DNA from 2 places in the Paraburkholderia sp. 2C genome. Region 1 is predicted to be linked to the other one. Evidence: predicted binding sites of a transcription regulator. Region 1 holds the regulator's gene; the other holds the start of a gene.
What was found. The regulator FliA, encoded in region 1, starts transcription of late flagellar genes. The targets are predictions, from matches to a motif close to CTAAAGTTTNNNNNNNNNNNGCCGNTA.

Region 1 (7,700 bases):
GCGTCGGATCGTCCATCACGCTCGTCACCTGGACGCCGCCGATCTGCTGGCCCGACGGCGAGCGCGAGCCGCCGAGCGGGTCGACCGCGAAGACCACCTGCTTCGCGCGATACGGCTTGCCGTCCGGACCGGTCGTGCTGTCCGCGTTCGCCAGATTCGACGCGGTGACGTTCAGGCGCTGCGACTCCGCAGTCAGCGCCGAACCCGCCACCTTGAAGATGTTCATCAATGACATGGCCTTGCGAGCCTCCTTCGTTGATCCCGTAGCGTTAATTGAGTGCTGCTGCCTGGCGGGTTATGCCGTTATGTTCTGTTAGCTGCCCGACGTGATCGCCGACAGCAATCCCTTGATCTGCGACGACACAAGCGTCATGCCCGATTCCAGATGCAGCGTGTTGTCGGCGAACTGCACGCGTTCCGAGTCGAGGTCCACCGTGTTGCCGTCGAGCGCGGCCTGCGCGGGAATCCGGTACTTCAGCTGGCCGTAGTCTTCGGCCGGGCCACCCGTCGGAATCAGCCTCGCCTTGCCGGCCATATGGCCGGCCGCGGTCGTCGCGAGCGTCATCCCGCTCGTCACGCCGGCCGGTTGCGTCATCTGGAGCCGCGATGCACCGGAACCCGCACCCGACTCCCCGCCGGCCTGGCGCAACGCGCCCGCGAGCGACGACGAGAAGTTGATGTCGCGCGCCTTGTAGTTCGGCGTATCGGCGTTCGCAATGTTCGACGACAGCACTTCCTGCCGGTACGCGCGCACGTCGAGCGCTTCCTTGTTGAACGCAAAATCCTGATCGAGCCTGTCAAGCATCGGGCATCTCTCCGTATGAACGGTCCGCGGCCATATTCGCCTGCCGCCCTTGCGCATGCTGGCCGCGGCGCATGTCCGGCGGCGGCGAAAGCAATACGCAAAGGCTTTTTCGCATGGAGTGCATCTTAGGGGCGCGATGCAAGGGCCAATTGAACGAATAGCCGGGGAAGCCCCCCTCTATTCAACGTTTGCCGTGAGAGGCCGCTCCCTAGAATGCGTCCTGTACCGTTCAGTCCCTGCGGGCCGTCGCGGCTCGCGCGTCCGTCCTTGTTCTGGAGAGTTGCCATGGCCCTGCCCGCTTTTGCTGCCCTGCCCGGCGTGTCTCGCGCCGCGCGGCTGCGCGGCGCGGCGCGGCCGGGGTGGCCGGGGTGGCCCGCGTTGCGCGCATCGCGTGTTTTGCCGGTTGCGGCGTTGCTCGGCATGGCCTTGCCGGGCGCGGGCTTGCCCGTCGTGATCGCCGCCGGCGCGATGCCCACGCTCGCTTATGCGCAGGACAATGGCGGCCCGATCGTGATTCCCGGTCCCGGTGAAAAGAATCCCGCCGATGCGCAAGCGCTTGCCGCGCGCATGGGCATGACATCTCATCCGGCACAGCCGAGCGCGGCCGCGCTCGCCGCGCTGCGTCCGGCACGCGCGGCGCAGCGCGCCTTCGACGCCGATGCCAGTGCAAACAACGGCGAAATCGTCATTCCCGGCACCGGTGAGCCGGGCGCGCAAACGACGGCGGGCGGTTATGCCGCGAACGCGACGCGCGGGACGGTCACGACCGGCCGCGTCCTGACTGCCCGCGCGCTGCCCGGCGTGCCGGTGACGCTGCAACCCGTGACGGTGCAGCCGCCTGCCCAAGGGGTGGCGCCGGTTGTTGTCAGCAACGCGCAGGCGCGCTACAGCGTGCCCGCTTCCGACATTCGCGCGGCCGATGCGGCCGATGCATCGGCGCCGGTCCAGATCGATCCGCTTTCCGCGCGCGGCGAGCCGCCGCAACTCGGCGGCCCCGGTGGCACGGCGGCGATCAGAACCCAGGCGGCCAGCGCGCAGCCGATGACGGCAGAGCAAGCAAGCGCGGCGCAGATCAAAGCCGTGCAGCAGTGGGCCGCGGCGAAGGCCGCGCAGCCGCAGCCCGCGTCGGCGGGACAACCCGGCTTGAACGCACAAGCCCCGCGGCAAGCGGCGGCAACAGGCGCGGCGCAACCGTCTGCGCAATTGGCCGCTCAGGCGTCCGCGTCCACCGCTCAAGCCGCCGCGCCGGCCCCTCAACGCCTCGCACCAGCCGCACCAGCCGCGCAACTCCAGCCCGTGCGTTACACACCGCGCGCGGCCGTGGCCGGCGGCACCGTTCCGGCCGTCGCCACGGTCAACGCCGGCGGCGCCAACACGCTTGCCGCGAGCGCGGCCAATGCCGCCCCGGTGCCCGCCGGCCAGCAGGACGGCGAGACGATCCGCGCAACCGCGCTCACGTTTCTCGAGCAGCAAACGGCCGGTCTGCCCGGCAAGATCACGATTACCGTCGCTCCCGCCTTTCCGCGCGGCCTTGCGGCCTGCACGGCGCTCGAGCCGTTCATGCCGGTCGGCGCACGGTTGTGGGGACGCACGTCGGTCGGCGTGCGCTGCGCGGGCGCGCGGCCATGGACGCTCTATCTGCAGGCGCGCATCTCGCTGCAGGCGACCTACTACACCGCCTCGCGCCAGATCGCTCCGGGCGAAACGCTGACCGCCGCCGATCTCGTCGCCCACGAAGGCGACCTCGCGACCTTGCCGCAAACGGTGATCACCGATCCGTCGCAAGCGGTCGGCGCGGTCGCGCTCGTGCGTATCGGCGCCGGGCTGCCGCTGCGCCAGGACACGATTCGCGGCACCACATCGGTGACGGTCGGACAGACGGTGCGCGTCGTCGCGTCCGGCGAAGGGTTCTCGATTTCGGCTGAGGGCAACGCGATGAACAACGCGACGCCGGGCCAGCAGGTGCGGGTCAAGACCATGAACGGCCAGATCGTGACCGGCGTGGTGAAAGACGGTTCGACCGTCGAGATCCAGATGTGAAGGTGCTTACCGCGTCTCGCGAACGGGTTTCAGACACGGAAAAGGTGACGGAAGACGAAAAAACAGTGGGCTGCGGTTGCGCTAAAGTTTCGGCCGGCGACTGCCGATATCACAGTCAAATCGTTCAGGAAGCCCATCGTGAAAGTCGATTCCAGCACCAACCCGAATCTGACGCCGCTCAACAACGGCGTGCAGCGCGGCCAGCAGGGCGAAACCGCCGCTGCCGGCCCGAACACGGCACGTACGCCGGTCTCGAGCGGCGGGGCGGCGGCGGCGGACGTCAGCCTGTCGGCGCTCGCGGGCCATTTGCAGAGCCTCGCCGCGTCGGGTTCGGCCGATATCGATACGCAGCAGGTCGAGTCGATCAAGCAGGCGATCCGCGACGGCTCGCTGAAGATCGATGCGTCGAAGATTGCCGATGGCGTGCTCGAAACCGCACGCAGCCTGCTGCAAGGCACCCAGCCGTCCGGCAGCTGAGCGTCCGAACGTACTTTTTCAGGGCGCGCTCACTGGCGGACGCATGTAGAAACCTGCGCCCGCCTGCGTCATGCAGGCGGATTAACGTTTGAGTGAGAGATGAAAGACGCCCTGCTTGACACCATCATCGACGAATACGCGACCGTCGAAGCTTTTGCCTCCTTGCTCGCCGTCGAACAGAAAGCGCTGACCACCGCGTACCCTGGCGAAATCCTGAAGCCGATCGTCGAACAGAAGACCTCGATGGCCGACAAGCTCGCCATGCTCGAGCGCGCACGCGAAGGGCATCTGCGCGAGCGCGGCCTGCCGGCCGGCAAGCGCGGGATGGATCTCGCCGCCGCCACCGATACGCGCCTGGACGAGCAGTGGCGCCTGCTGCAGAAATCGGCGGAACGCGCGCGCAAGCTCAACTTCAACAACGGCCTGATGATCCGCACGCGCATGGACTACAACCGCCGGATTCTGGCGGTGCTGCGCGGGACACCCGAAGTGGCCTCGTCGTTCTACGGCCCGGACGGCAAGGTGCCGATGTATTCGGGGCTGTAGGCGAAGCGCGCTTCACGGGGCGGCGCTCAAGTGCAACCGGGGTGCCCTTCAGGTATCACTCAGGTCCGCGAGAAAATCGCGCGCCCGCTCCGACAGATCCAGTTCGAACTTCACCGCAAGCGCAGCCGCCGTCGCCACGCGCGGCCGCGCCTTCTTCTCGATTTTTTCCGCCGCCGCTTCCAGCAAGTCCGGGTAGCGCTCCATCAGCGCATCGATGAGCACCGCTGCCTGACGGCGGTCCTTGCCGGCCTTCGCGGCAAACGCGGGCCCGCGCAGCGTGCTGACAACGAGTTTGTGAAGCGCAAACCTGGCGGGGTCCGGCACCGTGACCGGAACCGCATGTTCCTTGCCGAGCACAAAACCGCTCGTCGCCTCGGTCAGCAAATATCGGAAGTACGGCAGCCCCGTTGCGTGCGCGCGCAAGTGCGGTAGCGGTTTCGTTTCGTACGCTTCGGTGCCCGGCACGAGTAGATCGACCTTCAACGGTTGCCCGCGCGCCTTGAACGGGGTCGCGGGGCGGCGCGCATCGAGTTCCGGCACTTCGAGAAAAGGCAGGCTGCTGTCGCGCAGAATATCGAGGAAGCTGCGGTTTTGCGGAATCGCGACCGAAATCGCGCCGGTACTGCCGATATCGATGTCTTCGGTCCGGTAGTTCGCCGACATGCGCACACCGAGCCCGTTCAGCAGCGCACCGAACGCGTGCGAGCCGACCAGTACCCCGCCGTGACTGAAGATGCCCGCGTTGTAGAGCGTCGCGATGGTGAGGGCGGCGGAATTGTCGGCGGCGGCAAAGCCGGACTTGCGCAATACCTGAACGTCGGCGGCCAACCCACGCATCTGGAGGCTTTCCTGCATTTTCGCGTCGAGCGTGGCATTGGTTAGCGGCTCGCCCGCGCGGCCGAGCGATGTTTCGACGCGCTTACCCGATGCAAGATAAACACGCCAGTAAACGTAGTTTTTCCCGTCGACGACCTTGATCGAGGCGGAGCCAGGCGAGTGAAGCAGGATTTGCGTCTGCGCGGCGGCACGCTCCGCAACGGAGGCGTACAGCGTTTGCAGCGCATGGTTGTAAAAAGTCGGCATGACGGCGAGATTTATACCCTACGATTGCATTGTAGGGTATAAGGCCAGCCGGCGCTATTTATACCCTATGATTTGATTATGGGGTATAAATTCCCGGCAAACCCTTGCCGGACGCCACTACCCTTTTCAGCTCTCCTCGGCCGCCCACGCCATTTCACGCAAGCGTGCACGCAGCCGCGCGACCGCCTGGCTATGCAGCTGGCACACGCGCGATTCGCTGACCTCGATCACGGCGCCAATCTCGCGCAGGTTCATGCCGCGCTCGTAATACAGCGACATCAGCAGCTTCTCGCGCTCCGGCAGCCGCTCGATCGCTTCGATCAGCGCGCCGCGCAGGCTCTCGTCGAGCAGCGCGGACAGCGGGTCCGAGTGATCGACGCAATAGCGGTCGAGGAACGGTTCGTCGTCGGCGGAGCGGTCGAAGTCTTCGTAGTAGATCAACTGGCTGCCGTGCAGGTCCTGCAGCATCGCCTGATACTCTTCGAGCGGCATCTTCAGGTGCTGCGCGATTTCGGCTTCGCTCGCGGCGCGGCCGAGCTGCTGCTCGACCTGATGCACGGCCATCTCGAGCTCGCGCGACGTGCGCCGCACGCTGCGCGGCAGCCAGTCGTTGCTGCGCAGCTCGTCGAGCATCGCGCCGCGAATGCGCTGGCTCGCGTAGGTTTCGAACTGCGCACCCTGATCTTCCTTGTAGCGGCTTGCGGCGTCGAGCAGGCCGATCATGCCGGCCTGGATCAGATCGTCGAGGTCCACGCTCGCCGGCATCTTCGCCACCAGCTGCAGACCGAGCCGCCGGACCAGCGGCGTGTATTTCGTCAGAACGTCGGCCTGAGAAATCTTTCCTTGAGCGTTGTACATCGAGCTCCCCTTGTCCGCTGCCTGTCAGGCGTGTTGTGCGGACGGTTGTTCGGCGTGTGACGCCGTCGTGACTGCCGCGCTCGCCGACCACGGCGCGCGCGATGACATCGCTGGCCGCATCGGCCAGTACTGCAGTTCCGCGGCGAGGTGCCGGAAGTCGCGCGCGGCGGGTGTCGAAGGGAAGGCTTCGACGATGCAGCGCGACAGTTCCCCGGAGCGCGTCATCAGCGGGTCCGCCGCGACGCAGCCGGCGCCCTCGAGCGCCACGGTCAGATAACGCCCCGCGACAGCCGCGAGGTTGTCGAGCGCGAGCTGCGCATCGGTGACGCTGTGCACCTGATTGACCAGCACGCGGAATTGGGCGATCGCATACGCGTAGTGCAGGCGCTTCATGCACGCGTACGTATCGGTGATCGCCTGCGCGGCGACGCGCGTGACCATCATCAGGTCGTGCGCCTGCAGCGCGAGGTCCGACAGCATGCCGTCGCGCTCGAACTGCACGTCGATCAGCACGACGTCGGCCGTGCTGTCGAACACGGCGGCCAGTTGCGACGGCTTGCACATATCGCGATGGCTGCGCGGCGCGGCCAGCACCGCGAAGCCCGCGCTGTGGCGATCGGTTGCCGCATCGAGCGCCATCTCGCCGCGCGTAAACGCGACGAAGCGTTCGGCCGCGGCGCCGTTGGGCGTCGCGGCGATCGCGTGCGGTTCGCCCGCATGCTCGTCGACGACGAGCACGTCCTTGCCCTGCGCCGCAAGCGCCGCCGCGAGATTCACGACGGTCGTCGAACAGCCGACGCCGGCCGTGCCGCCGGTGACGGCGATCGCGCGCGAACCGTGGCGCGCCAGCAGGCGCCGCAGTCCTTCTGCCTGATCGGACACGAACTTAGCCAAACCGGACCTCATGCTGCTCGGCAGTCGAGCGTGCGGACAGCGCGGAGAGCAGACCCGGGACGTCGTCTTCCTGAGGGACGAACGGCGAGTGATCGCGCGGGATGCAGAACGCGCTGCGAACGAGGAATTTCTTCGTTGCGACGTAGAGGTTTTCCGGCACTTTCTGGCCGGTCGAAACGTAGTGCACGGGCAACCGGTAGCGCAGCACCGCGTCGAGCGTGCTGCCGAGATTGGTCGCTTCGTCGAGCTTCGTCAGGATGCAGCCCGCGAGCGGCTGCTTGTCCGGCGCGCTTTGATAGGCCTGCACGACTTCGTTGAGCGTGTCGCCGTGGCAGGTCGCGTTCAGCAGCAGCAGGCGCTGCACGGGTTGGCCCGCGCGGGACAGCATCGCGATCTGGTCCGACACGAGGCGGTCGCGCTGGCTCATGCCGATCGTGTCGATCAGCACGATGTGCTTGTTGCGCAGCTCGGACAGCGCGAGCTGCAGATCGGCGCCGTCCTTCACCGCGTGCACCGACACGCCGAGAATCTTGCCGAAGATGCGCAGCTGCTCGTGGCCGCCGATCCGGTAGCTATCGGTGGTCAGCAGCGCGACCTTGCTCGCGCCGTAGCGCATCACGCAGCGCGCGGCGAGCTTCGCGGTCGTGGTCGTCTTGCCGACGCCCGTCGGGCCCATCAGCGCGAATACACCGCCGCGCTCCATCAGCTCGTCTTCGCTTTCCATCACCGGCAGGTTCGACTCGAGCACCGAGTGCACCCACTCCATGCCGGCGTCGAAGCTCTCGACGGCCGGCAGGTTGTCGACCACCATCCGCACCAGCTGCGCCGAAAAACCGGCCGCGAACAGATGCCGCGTGAGCGCCGACTGAATCGGGCTGCGCCGCTGGCTATCGGCCCACAGCAAACCGGCGAAGTGCTCTTCCATCATCCCGCGCAGCGAGGCGAGCTCGTTCATCACCGTTTCGTTGACGATCTGCGACATGCGCGCATTGATCGC
Region 2 (7,700 bases), on a different contig from region 1:
TGAAGCGGCTGCGGAATTCCTCGGACGGCACCCAGAACCGGTCGGCCAGAAAGTAGTCGACGGCGCTCAGGCCGGTCGTGCCCGGATAGCCGATCCAGCTGGCCTGCACCGGCGCGGGCTTGTGCGCCATCACGAGCAGCCGGTTGTTGGCCGTGTGGCCCGCCAGATCGATCAGGATATCGATGCCGTCGGCGCGAATCTGCTCGGCTGCGGCGTCGTTGTGCGTCCCGAAGATGTGGTGCCAATGCGCGAAGTGCTGCCGCAGCCGGTCGGTCACCTGGTCTTCGCCGGGCGTATTCGAGTAGGCATGCAGAATCAGGCTGCGGTCGTTCGCGAGCCGCTCGAGCACCGGTTCGAGGAAGTTGGCGACCGCATGGCCGCGGAAGTCGCCCGAGATAAAGCCCACATGCAGCGGCCGGTTCGGGTCTTTGCGGTTGCGATGCGGTTTCCAGTGCTTTTTCAGCGGTTTTTCGAAGTGCTCGCCATAACGGACGTGTTCGGCGAAGAGTTCTTCCGGTTCCACGTTTTCGACGTGGGACAGACAGAAGTTCAGATTTTCGAAGGCCGTGTTGTGCGCGGGGTCCAGTTCCAGTGCGCGGCGGAATACGGTCGCGGCTTCCGCATGCCGGCCTTGCTGCAGCAGAATCGCGCCGAGCGTGACCTGCGTGCCGGACGCATCGGGAGAGGTCGCGGCCGATTTGCGCGCGCATTGCTCCGCCTCGTTCAGGCGGCCTTGCGTCAGGAGCACGATGCCCATGATGCGCTGTCCGTCGGGGTTGTCAGGCTCGATGTCGAGCATCGCCTGGCAGCGCGCTTCGGCATCCGGAAGCATGTTCTTCGCCATCAGAAGACTCACGAGCGCCTGCAGAACTTCGACGTCGAGCGGCGCCAGCTCGCTCGCTTTTTGCAGCGCGCCGAACGCGTCGTCGTATTTCGCGAGCCGGTAACTGCCGCAGCCGAGCACCTTCCAGCCGAGCGGCAGCGACGGAAACCGCTCGGTCAGCGACCGGCCGGCGGCGACGGCTTCGTCGAGCCGTCCCTTGTTGAAGTGCGCGATTGCCGTGTCGACCTCACGTTGCGACGGCATCGCTCCGCCGGCGGCCCCGGGCTGCGGCGCGCGAGGCGCGCGCGGGGTCGACGCCGTTGCCAGCGCCAGTGCCGATACGGCCGCATCGTTCTGCGCGGGTGCGACGATGCCGATGCCGTTCTGCGGCGGCTCGGTGATGGGCGCCGGCTTGATCTGCAGGTTCTGCGCGGAGATCGTCGTCATCAGGTTGATGATCGCGTCCACGGCGGGACCGGTCATGCCGCGTTGCTGGCCCATTTCGAGCGCCGCCCAGGCGGCCTGTGTCTGGCCCGATTGCAGCAACGCATCGATGTAGTTCATCCAGTACTGCGGCTGATGCGGATTGATGCCGATCGCGTGCTCGAGCAGCGGGACCGCCGTGTCGGGCTGGTGCAGGCGGATGAGCACGACGGCGAGCTTGTGCAGTCCGTCCGGGTATTGCGGGTAAAAGTCGACGACGATCCGGTAGAGCCGCTCGGCTTCCTGGTACTGCCCGGCCTGGTCGAGTACGCGCGCGTTGCGCATCGCCGTCGCGGCGTTCAGATGGTTGCGCAACGGCTCGTCTTGCGGCATCAGCCGCACCGCGTGCTCAAGCGGGACGAACGCGCCATCGAGATCGCTGCGCCGCAGCGCTGCGTGCGCGAGCGTTTTCCAGCCGAAACCGTGTTGCGGCAGCAGGCGCACCATCTGCTGCGCGAGCGCTTCGGCACCCGCGTGATCGCCTTTCGCGGTCAGCAGGGCGATCGTTTCGACGAATTCGACAGCGAGGACGTCGGCTTCGGCGGCGGTCGACGCGCCGTTCGCTGGCGTTGCGCTTATGTCGTTCGGGGCGCTCGTGACGTGACTGGCCGCATCGCCGATCGCTTCGGCTGCGTGGATCCCGGTCACGAAACCCGCGCTCGCCGGCGCGGCGCGCGGGTGGCCGGCGTTCCGTACGCGTGCCGCTTCATCGGGTTGGCCCGCTGCTTCGAGCGCATCGGCATAGTCGCGCCGGAACTCGGCGCGCTGCGGGCTGGCGTCGACCGCCGCCTTCAGGAAGGGCAACCCCATCGTGTGCTGCTCGAGCTGCACCGCGAGCATGCCGAGATGATGATTCGCCTCCGGATGATCGGGCTGCGCTCGCAGGATCGAGCGGTACAGCCGTTCCGCTTCCGCGAAAGCTTCCGTCTGATGATGTTGCACGGCCTGCTGCAGGGTGGCGTCGAGTGTCATGGGTTCTGTTCCGGGCGTGGGGCATCGAACGTCAGGGCGATATGCCTGAGCGCGCAGTGCCCCATTTACAAGTCTAGAGACTTGGGCCCCGGACGATCCGGCGAGCAGATGCGGGATTCCCCCGTTTTTCGGCGCGTAGGGGCGCATATCGGCCAACCCCGGGCCAACGCCGGGCCAACCCCGGGCCAACCCCGGGCCAACCCCGGGCCAACCCCGGGCCAACCCCGGGCCAACCCCGGGCCAACCCCGGGCCAACCCCGGGCCAACCCCGCGCACCGGTCGACTCCGCTCGATCCGACCCGCGTGCCCATAAAAAAAGCCCGCTTGAAGCGGGCTTGAGCTGAACGAGCACGCCTTGAAACCGGCGCGTTATTCTTATCGATATTCGGTCGGCATCTTGCGGCGATGCCGTCAAAGCATGCCAATGCGCGTGTACGCGTTGGCAGCCTGCACGCCGCGGACGGCGGTGCCGTATTCCGTTTCGAGTTCTTCGCGCGATGTTTTCGCGCGGGAACGCAGCGTTTCGATCGATGCCTGCACGCGGCGCAGCGCCTGCAGCGCGGCGGGCGAGGTTGGCAGCGTCAGCGATTCGAGTAGCGGCGTGCGCCGCTCCATCAGACGGGCGACGCGCGGCCAGTCGGAAATCGCCGCAGCTTCCTCGATCATCTGCGTCAGCCCGACGACTCGCTCGAGCAATTGATTCTGGTCCATGGCCTTGCGTACTCCTCGTTGAGTGAACCGCCGCTTATCTGCCGCCCGCTGACTGCATGTTTGCGCTTACTTGCTGTTCTGCGCCAGCGCGCCATTACTGTTGCTGCCGCCGAACAGCGCCGTCAGGTAGTTCTGGTTCGATTGCGCCTGCGCCATCAGCGTGTTGAGCGCGGTGAACTGGTCGTTGTACTGCGACGTCAGTTGCGCGGCGAAATCGTCCAGATCGTCCTGCTGTTTCCCGAGTGCGGTGATGTCGGCAGTGAGCGCGTTCGTGCGCAGCGTGATGATACCTTTATCGTCCGACGTGTACGCGTTTATCACGGAATTCAGCTGCTGCGCGATACCGTTCGTATCGTTGAACAGCGCGCTGATGATCGACGGATTGGTCGAGAGCACGTTGTCGAGCGTCGGCAGGTTCGGATCGGCGTCCATCTGCAGCTCCGCGAACGGCAGGCCGCCCGTGTTCAACTGGAACGAAATGCCGAGCGACGAGAGCGTGCCCTGCAAGCCGCCGCTCGACACCTTGCCGCCCACGATGCTGCCGAGGGCCGCGCCGATCTGGTTGATCATTTCGTCGCCGAGCAGCTGGCCGCCGCTGCCTTGTACGCCCGCGGTGCCCGGCGCGGCAAGCGAGTTCAACTGGTCGATCACCGCGTTGTAGGCCGAGACGAACGAAGACACGTCGCCTTCGACCGAGCTGTCGTCCGATGCGATGGTGAGCGTTTGCTTGCCGATCGTTTTGTCGTTGTTGGGATCGAGCGTCAACGTCACGCCGGGCAGCGCGCCGGTAATCGTGTTTGTCGAACTCGTGACGAGCTGGTTGTTGATGTTCAGTTCGGCATCTTGCGCGGCCGTGTTCTGCGACCAGAAATTGCCGGCCGAGCTGATGGCCGACGAGCCATCCGGAGCAGTCGAGTCGGTGGTGGTCGACGACGTCACCGCGAGTTGCGACAGCGGGCCGCTCGTCGCGCTCGAAGCGACGCTAATTCGGTTCGATGCGCCGGTCGTCGTGGACTGCAGCGTGATCGACTGGCCGTTTGCGCCCGTGATGACGGTTGCCTTGATGCCGGGGTTGTCGGATGCCGAATTGATCGCGTCCGCAATCTGCTGCAGGCTGTCGTTCGACGTATCGACGTTGATCTGGAACGACTTCGAGCTGGAGTCGTTGCCCAGCGAAAAGGTCAAGGTGCCCGAGCCCATCGCGGCCGCGTCGGCGTTCGAGAACGTACCGGAGCTGATCGACTGCGCCTGTGCGACCTGCTTCACGTCGATCGTATAGTTGCCGGTCGCCGCGCCGTCGCCCGCTTTCGCCGTAATCCCTTCGCCGCTCATCGTCGCGCTGAACGACGCGAGCGCGTTGCCGTTCAGAAACGGCGCCATGGCCGACTGCAGGCCGGACATGGCAGCCGACAGCGTCGCAAGCCCCGTGATCTGGGTCTTGTCGCTGGTCACCTGCGTCAGGATGTTGGCCGCCGGGCCCGCGGTCTTCGCCTTGACCAGCGCGGACACGAGCGAGTTGACGTCGAGGCTGCTGTTGCCGGTCGAGCCTGAGATCAGCGACTGGGCGGCTGATTGAACGGCGGCGGCGGCGGCTGCCGCGGCGGCGGCGGCCGTGGAGTTAACGGGTGAAGTCATCTGAAAGGCTCCATGCGGCCCCGTCGGGCCGGCTTATGTGCAACGATCCGGGTCTGCGGCGCGGGTCGCCGCCTTGTACTGCTTCGTTCGGGTGTTGTTTGCTTCGTCAGCGTCGCAACGACCTGACGATCGGCTTGCGCGACGATTGCGCGGGCTTGCGTCACGCCGGTGTTCGAAACGGGGCTTCGCCCGTCAAGACGCGCCCGCGGATGAGCCGTACTGCATGAATTGCCGGCTCACCCGCGTGCGTTAGTGCGTGCTGCTGTTCGCTACAAAATGCTTTCTACTTCCCTTCGATTCGCTGAGAGCGAATCTTACTGCAGAAGCTTCAGCACTTGCTGCGGCTGCGAGTTCGCTTGCGCGAGCACCGAGATACCGGCTTGCTGCAGCACTTGCGCCTTGCTCAGGTTTGCCGTTTCCTGTGCGAAGTCGGCGTCCGTGATTTGCGACTGGGCGCTCGACAGGTCGGTCGACTCGTTCTGCTGCGATTGCGAAATCGCGGAGAAGCGGTTCTGTGCTGCGCCGAGCGCCGCCTGGATGTTGGCGATTGCGGCGAGTGCGTTGTCGATCGAGTTCAGCGCGTTGTTCGCACCTTCCGTCGAGCTGATGTCGATCTGCGACACAGCCGTCGGCACGTTCAGCGTGTTGATGTTCGCGAGCGCGGAGCCCGTCGGCTGCACGCCAGCGGCGGACGAACCGATCGTGCTGGTCGGTGCCGTGCCGGCAAACGAGACGGCGCCGGTCGTGCTAACGGTCAGCAGGCCTGCCTGCGCGCTCGACGAGAGTGCCTTGCCGTGCTGGTCGACGAACTTCAGACCGCCCTTGCCGTCCGACTCGACCGTCACCGAGGTGATCGTGTTCGTGTCGCCTGCAGGCGCATCCTTACCCGTGGTCGAATCGATGTTGATGCCCGAGATCACGCCGAAGACCGTGCCGTCGGTTGCCGTGGCGGCGCCGGCACTGGCCGCGGCCGAGATCGCTGCGAGTTCGGTTGTCGGCTGGAGCGCGCTGGCGCTGCCGAGCGACAGCGACGAGACGCCGTTGGTCGTCGTCGTCGTGAACAGGGCTGCCGATGCCGCCGTCGAGATCGAGTTGCCGTTCTGGTCGGTGAACGTGAAGCCGCCGTTGCCGTCCGAAACGATGTTGATCGACGTGATCGTGCCTGCGCCCGACGTTTCCGCGCCACTCGAGTTGAGGTTCAGGTTCGTGATCGTGCCGAGCACGTTGCCCTTCTGCACGAAGCCGCCGCCGAGCGATGCTGCCGAGACGCCCTGGCTCAGATCGAGCGAAACCGTCTGACCGACGTTCGCGCCAACTTGCACGTTGATCACGCCAGCCTGGCCGTTCAGCAGGCCAATGCCGTTGAACTGCGTTTGCGAAGCGATACGGTTCACTTCCGAGATCTGCTGCGTCACTTCCTGCTGCAGAGCTTGCTGGTTGGCCGTCGTCAGCGTGCCGCCTGCTGCTTCGCCAGCCAGCGAGCGGATACGCTGCAGGCTCGCCGTGATCTGCGCGAGGCCCGTGCTGGCCGTTTGCACCAGCGACACGCCGTTGTTCGCGTTCGACACGCCCTGGTTCAGGCCGTTGATCTGCGTTTGGAGCGAGGTGGAAATGGCGAGGCCAGCTGCGTCGTCTGCCGCGCTGTTGATGCGCTTGCCCGACGACAGACGCGTGATGGCTTGCGACAGGGCGCTGCCGGAACCGTTCAGGTTTTCCTGAGCGACCAGCGACGGAATATTGCTGTTAATAGAAAGAGACATGTGGTTCTCCGTAGAGGCGTTAGTCTTGAAACATGGCAACGTTGAGATCGGCGGAAGCACTCGTTCATTGCTGGCCGCCTCAGTGAAGGTTGACGGCGTTGAGAAAAAAAACTTGAGGGAGCGAACAGGATTGCGCGTATTTATTGGAGAGCCGCGTCAGCCAAGGCTTTCCGGGCCCTTCTTGCTCCTTGGGCCGAAAATCTTTGTGATTCAGATGCTTGGAATCGGGCGCCAAACTTGTAAGAATTGGTTAATTGCGGGGTCCGCACCGGTCGAAAGATGACTGCGTTACGACCTGTTCAAGTCATGTCGCGGCGATCGGCAGCAGAGAATGGGCGCGGTGTCCTTGCGATTCGGGCTTTGATGCAGGATGCATCGTCGCGCGCATCAGGTGCGATGCGGACGGCCGTGGACGGCCGCGATCGGCCGCCGTCCGTCCGCTCCGCTCTGTCCGCAAGTCTTTGAACGGGCGGAAAAATGGCTGGTTCGCTGCCCAAAACCCTGATATGATCGCGGATTGGATTGAGATCGTCCTATGGGCGACGGCGAGTTCCACCTGCGGTGACTGGGTACGCAACTTCCACCGGCGGTGAACTTTCCCACCTCTTTTCCGGCCTCCGGGCCGCTTCGCAAGCTGTTTGTCCCGTTCCGGCCGTGTGGCTGTGAATCCAGCGGGGCATCCCACCGGAGCGCCGGCGCGTGAGCCGCCTTATCTCACGTAGTTGAAACCGTATCAATGATCGAGTTAGGAACTCCATGACGACCATTTTTTTGAAGGAAAACGAGCCGTTTGAAGTGGCGATCCGCCGCTTTCGCCGCGCAATCGAAAAGAACGGCCTGATCGCCGAGCTGCGCGAGCGTCAGTCGTACGAAAAGCCGACGGCCGTGCGTAAGCGCAAGAAGGCAGCTGCGGTCAAGCGCCTGCACAAGCGCCTGCGCAGCCAGATGCTGCCGAAGAAGCTCCACTAAGAAAGTGGCGGCTCAACCCCGGCGATAAGACCTGCTCATCAAGCTGGTCATCAGGCGCGCGCGGGGTTCAGATTCAGAAGCGGGGCGAACTTCGGTTCACTCCGCTTTTTCTTTGCCTGTCTCTTTTGTCGTTTTCCGGCTGCGGCGCTTCTTGCCGAGCGCTGCGCATTTCGCGTGAAATGCGCAGTCCGCCTGATGGTCGTTCACCATGCCGACCGCCTGCATGAACGCATAACAGATCGTCGTGCCGACGAATTTGCAGCCGTACGCTTTCAGGCCCTTGCTGAGCGCGTCGGAGACGTCGGTCGACGCGGGCGCGTGCTGGTACGACTTCCACGCGTTCTGTA

Region 2: a site for FliA is predicted at 6,475-6,501, ahead of ACYPXD_RS29050 (flagellin N-terminal helical domain-containing protein). Genes of this name have one in related genera too.

Annotation. Positions count from the first base shown of each region.
Region 1 is NZ_BAAILL010000037.1:4,229-11,928, reverse strand. It holds gene flgC (flagellar basal body rod protein FlgC) at 1-235, opposite strand, end outside; gene flgB (flagellar basal body rod protein FlgB) at 314-805, opposite strand; gene flgA (flagellar basal body P-ring formation chaperone FlgA) at 1,091-2,845, shown strand; gene flgM (flagellar biosynthesis anti-sigma factor FlgM) at 2,984-3,322, shown strand; gene ACYPXD_RS16695 (flagella synthesis protein FlgN) at 3,422-3,868, shown strand; gene ACYPXD_RS16690 (GSU2403 family nucleotidyltransferase fold protein) at 3,917-4,951, opposite strand; gene ACYPXD_RS16685 (RNA polymerase sigma factor FliA) at 5,078-5,809, opposite strand; gene ACYPXD_RS16680 (MinD/ParA family ATP-binding protein) at 5,834-6,703, opposite strand; gene flhF (flagellar biosynthesis protein FlhF) at 6,696-7,700, opposite strand, start outside.
Region 2 is NZ_BAAILL010000065.1:21,230-28,929, reverse strand. It holds gene ACYPXD_RS29065 (tetratricopeptide repeat protein) at 1-2,278, opposite strand, end outside; gene ACYPXD_RS29060 (flagellar protein FliT) at 2,690-2,989, opposite strand; gene fliD (flagellar filament capping protein FliD) at 3,056-4,624, opposite strand; gene ACYPXD_RS29050 (flagellin N-terminal helical domain-containing protein) at 4,939-6,384, opposite strand; gene rpsU (30S ribosomal protein S21) at 7,141-7,353, shown strand; gene ACYPXD_RS29040 (DNA-3-methyladenine glycosylase I) at 7,450-7,700, opposite strand, start outside.